2 regions of the Streptomyces sp. NPDC002730 genome follow, and region 2 is predicted to be linked to the other one. Evidence: riboswitches for the same ligand, from Rfam matches in the RefSeq annotation. Region 2 holds a riboswitch; the other holds the start of a gene.
What was found. A riboswitch is a leader RNA that binds a small molecule or an ion and turns the genes downstream of it on or off. The one in region 2 is predicted to bind thiamine pyrophosphate.
Positions count from the first base shown of each region.

Region 1: another riboswitch for thiamine pyrophosphate. It lies ahead of thiO (glycine oxidase ThiO); the one in region 2 lies ahead of thiC (phosphomethylpyrimidine synthase ThiC).

Region 1 is NZ_JBIAQG010000006.1:418,840-421,038, reverse strand. It holds gene thiO (glycine oxidase ThiO) at 1-947, opposite strand, end outside; TPP riboswitch at 945-1,057, opposite strand; gene ACFYXH_RS18160 (hypothetical protein) at 1,109-1,450, shown strand; gene ACFYXH_RS18155 (NAD(P)/FAD-dependent oxidoreductase) at 1,479-2,199, shown strand, end outside.
Region 2 is NZ_JBIAQG010000005.1:351,531-353,729, forward strand. It holds gene ACFYXH_RS15285 (YibE/F family protein) at 1-814, opposite strand, end outside; TPP riboswitch at 886-1,030, shown strand; gene thiC (phosphomethylpyrimidine synthase ThiC) at 1,023-2,199, shown strand, end outside.

The sequences.
Region 1 (2,199 bases), on a different contig from region 2:
CGCAGCCCGGCGCGGGTCTCGGTGAGCGGCAGCTCGGTGATGCCGGGCACCAGCTCGTGCGCGTCGCGCAGCAGCTCGTACACCCCGCCCGCCGTCACCGTGGTGTCCCAGCCGAGCTCCTCGCTGGTCGCCCCGATGACCAGCTCGCCGTTCTCGCGCGGCACCAGATAGATGTCACTGCCGCGCACCACGGCCCGCACGGTCCGGGAGAGGAACGGCGCGTACGCACGCGGCACGGTCAGCCGCAGGACCTGGCCCTTTACCGGCCGTACCGGCGGCAGTGCATCCTCCGGTACGCCGCCGAGCCTGCCGCTCAGACTGCCGCACGCCAGCACCACCTGGTCCGCGGAGAGCTCACTGCCGTCCGTCAGTACGGCTCCGGCCGCCCGGTCCCGTACCACCGACAGCCGCTCCGCCCAGCCGCGGTGGAAGACCACCCCGGCCCGCTCGCAGGCCGCCACCAGCGCCGCGGCCAGCCGCCGCGGATCGACCTGGTGGTCGCCGTCCACCCGAAGGCCCCCACGCACGCCGGGCGCGAGCATCGGCTCCAGGCGCCGGCATTCGCGCCCCGTCAGCCACTCCGACTCCAGGCCGGACTGACGCTGCAGGGTGTGCAGTTCACGCAGGTGCGCGCGGTCGTCGGCGTCGAGCGCGACCGCGAGCGTGCCACAGGCGCGATAGCCGACGGACTGTCCGCTCGCCTCCTCCAGCTCGGCGACGAAGGCGGGATAGCGCCGCGCCGATTCCAGATTGAGGCCGAGCAGCGTCTGCTCGCCGTAGTGCAGTTCGGTGACGGCGGCGAGCATGCCCGCCGCGACCTGCGCAGCGCCGCCGCCGGGCTCCGGATCGGCGACCGCGACCCGCAGCCCTCGCTGCGCCGCACGCCAGGCCGTGACCAGGCCGATGATTCCGCCCCCGACAACGAGGACGTCTGAGGTACGCGACATGGGCGTCCAGCCCCTCCCTTCGCCGGCATGACCCGGATCAGGTTCGTACGGTCGGAGGCCGTCCAGCCTCCCTCTCAGCCCGGTGCGTCCGGGCTCCCGCGAGTGCCTTACGGTGGCCACCCTAACCCCAGGCCCCAACTCGCAGTAAGGGAGCAGCCACTGTGGCAAGGTCGCTCGACGGACTCGTGCTCTCCCCGGTCGCAGACCAGGCTCCGGGCCAGGTGGGGACCCGGACCCGGTTCACGTACCACGAGCAGGAAGGCCGGATCTGGGCCGAGTACGAGGGCGGCGATGTGCTCCGCGGCCACCTGGTGGGCACCAGGGAGGGCGACCGGCTCGACTTCCGTTATGTACAGCTGAAGGCGGACGGCGGGACCTCCTCGGGGCACTGTCTCTCCACCGTCGTCGAGCTCGAGGACGGGCGGCTGCGGCTGGAGGAGAGCTGGGAATGGGAGTCCCAGGAGGGCAGCGGGACGAGCGTCGTCGAACAGCTGCCTTCTTGACGGTCCGTCAGATGCGTAAGGTTGTCGGGTGAGCGAGCAGCAGACAGCACAGACGCAGCGGCGCGTGGTCGTCGTCGGCGCGGGAATGGCCGGAGTGCAGACCGCGGTGGCACTGCGCGAGCAGAGTTTCACCGGTCCGGTCACGCTGATCGGCGCCGAGCCCCATCAGCCGTACGACAGACCCCCGCTCTCCAAGGCGATCCTGCTCGGCAAGGCGGAGGGCTCGGCCTTCGACGTCGACTTCGAGGCACTCGGCATCGAGCTGCGGCTGGGCTGCGAGGTGACCGGAGTGCGCGCCGGGGCCCATGAGCTGGACACCGAGGCAGGTCCGGTCCCGTACGACGTCCTGGTCATCGCCAGCGGTGCGGAACCGATCACCCTGCCCGGCGCCGTGGGCGTACCCGGCGTCCATCTGCTGCGCACCCTCGACGACGCCGCGCGGCTGCGCCCCGTTCTCGCGCAGCAGCACGACATAGTGGTCGTCGGCGCGGGCTGGATCGGCGCGGAGTTCGCGACGGCCGCCCGTGAGGCTGGCTGCACGGTCACTGTCGTCGAGGCCGCCGGGCGCCCGCTGGCCGGAGCCCTGCCCGCCGAGGTCGCCGGCCCGATGGCCGATTGGTACGCGGAGTACGGCGTCGAACTGCTCACCCACGCGCGCGTGGCGGACATCGAGCCCGGCGCGGTGATCCTGGCCGACGGCCGGCAGCTTCCGGCGGGCGCCGTGGTCGTCGGCATCGGCGCCCGGCCCG
Region 2 (2,199 bases):
TCAGGCTCGCCCAGCCGATGAAGAGCGAACCGAGCAGTCCGATCAGCAGCAGCGAGATCAGCGTGCCGAGGACCGCGACCGACGTACGTGCGGTGAGTCCGTGGCACAGATAGAGAGCGATCAGCATGATGGCGCTCGCCCCGATCACCGCGACGATCAGAGGATTTGAGCCCTGCAGGATCGCGGGCAGGATGAACAGGGTCAGTACGGCGAACGAGGCGGCGAGCGCGATCAGCGCCATCACACCGCGCATCCGTCCCACCAGCACCACCGCGAGCGCGAAGATCCCGGCCAGCAGCACCATCGGGAACTTCCGGTCCACATCGGTCACGGAGTACTGAAGATCGCGGGGCGCATCGGGCGCGTACGCCACCACCACCCCCTGGCCCTTGCTCAACTGCCGTGGAGCGTCCGGCTGGACGATCTCGGTGAAGGTACGGCCCTTGTCCTTACCGCTGGTGACCTCGATCGTCGCCTTCGCGCAGCTGCCCCGCTGGGAATTGGCCGCCTCGCGCCCCTCGGGCGTGGAGGTGTCGCCGGTCGGCGGCACCTGCGCCGCATTCACGTCCTTGCAGTTGACCTTCTCGACCGTCACCACCTTGCCCTGCTCGGTCTGCCGGTCGAAGCCGACACCGCTGCGCTGATGGTCGGGAGCGCCGCCCGGCCAGAGCACGAACAACCCGACCAAAACCGCGGTGGAGAAGGGAATCAGCACCGCGGCGATGACCTTGCGAAGGTGCTTGGAGACAGGCGCGGCCGGCCCATGGCTGTGCGAATGGCCGTGTGCTTCGGGCTTCTGCTGCGAGGAGGTCACCGGCCGATCATCGCAACAACGGGAGGGGCCCACTGTTCAGCACGCCAGAAATGACGCTAGCGTGGTGGCACCTTTGCACACGCGGGAGCTCGGAGCACCGGGCTGAGAGGGCGCTGACCTTCGTACGAGTCGTGACGAATCGTACGGAAGCCGCTGCGTCGACCGCCGAACCTGTTACCGGGTAATGCCGGCGTAGGGAGTAGGTCTCATGACCGTTCAGGATGCACGCACGCCTGCCGCCGACCAGGCGGAGCGCAAGCCCGGCTGGCACAAGGGGTACGTCGAGGGTTCGCGCCCCGACCTCCGGGTGCCGGTCCGGCAAGTGCACCTCACCAATGGCAAGGACGTGACGCTGTACGACACGTCCGGCCCGTACACCGATCCCACCGTCGAGACCGACGTCCGCCGCGGCCTGCCGCCGCTGCGGGAGAACTGGATCATCGGCCGCGGCGACACGGAGGAGTATGCGGGCCGCCCGGTCCGCCCCGAGGACGACGGGATCAAGCACACCTCGCCGCGCGGGGGACTGCGCAACCTCGACGCCGTCTTCCCCGGCCGCCCGCGCCAGCCCCGCCGGGGCCGCGACGGCCAGGCGGTGACACAGCTCGCGTACGCACGCCGCGGTGAGATCACCCCGGAGATGGAGTACGTCGCGATCCGTGAGAACGTCTCCGCCGAGGTCGTCCGTGAAGAGATCGCGGCGGGCCGGGCCGTCCTGCCCGCCAACGTCAACCACCCCGAGATCGAGCCGATGATCATCGGCAAGCGATTCCTGGTGAAGGTCAACGCCAACATCGGCAACTCCGCGGTCACCTCCTCCATCGAGGAGGAGGTGGACAAGATGACCTGGGCCACCAAGTGGGGCGCGGACACGGTCATGGACCTTTCCACCGGCCGCAACATCCACACCACCCGCGAGTGGGTGCTGCGCAACTCCCCGGTCCCGATCGGCACCGTGCCGCTCTACCAGGCGCTCGAGAAGGTCGACGGCAAGGCCGAGGAGCTGACCTGGGAGGTCTACAAGGACACGGTCATCGAGCAGGCCGAGCAGGGCGTCGACTACATGACCGTCCACGCGGGCGTGCTGCTGCGGTACGTGCCGCTCACCGCCCGCCGCAAGACAGGCATCGTCTCCCGCGGTGGCTCGATCATGGCGGCCTGGTGTCTGGCGCACCACAAGGAATCGTTCCTGTACGAGAACTTCGAGGAGCTCTGCGAGATCCTCGCCTCCTACGACGTGACGTACTCCCTCGGCGACGGACTGCGCCCCGGCTCGATCGCGGACGCCAATGACGAGGCGCAGTTCGCGGAGCTGCGTACGCTCGGCGAGCTCAACACCATCGCCAAGCGCCACAACGTGCAGACGATGATCGAGGGCCCGGGCC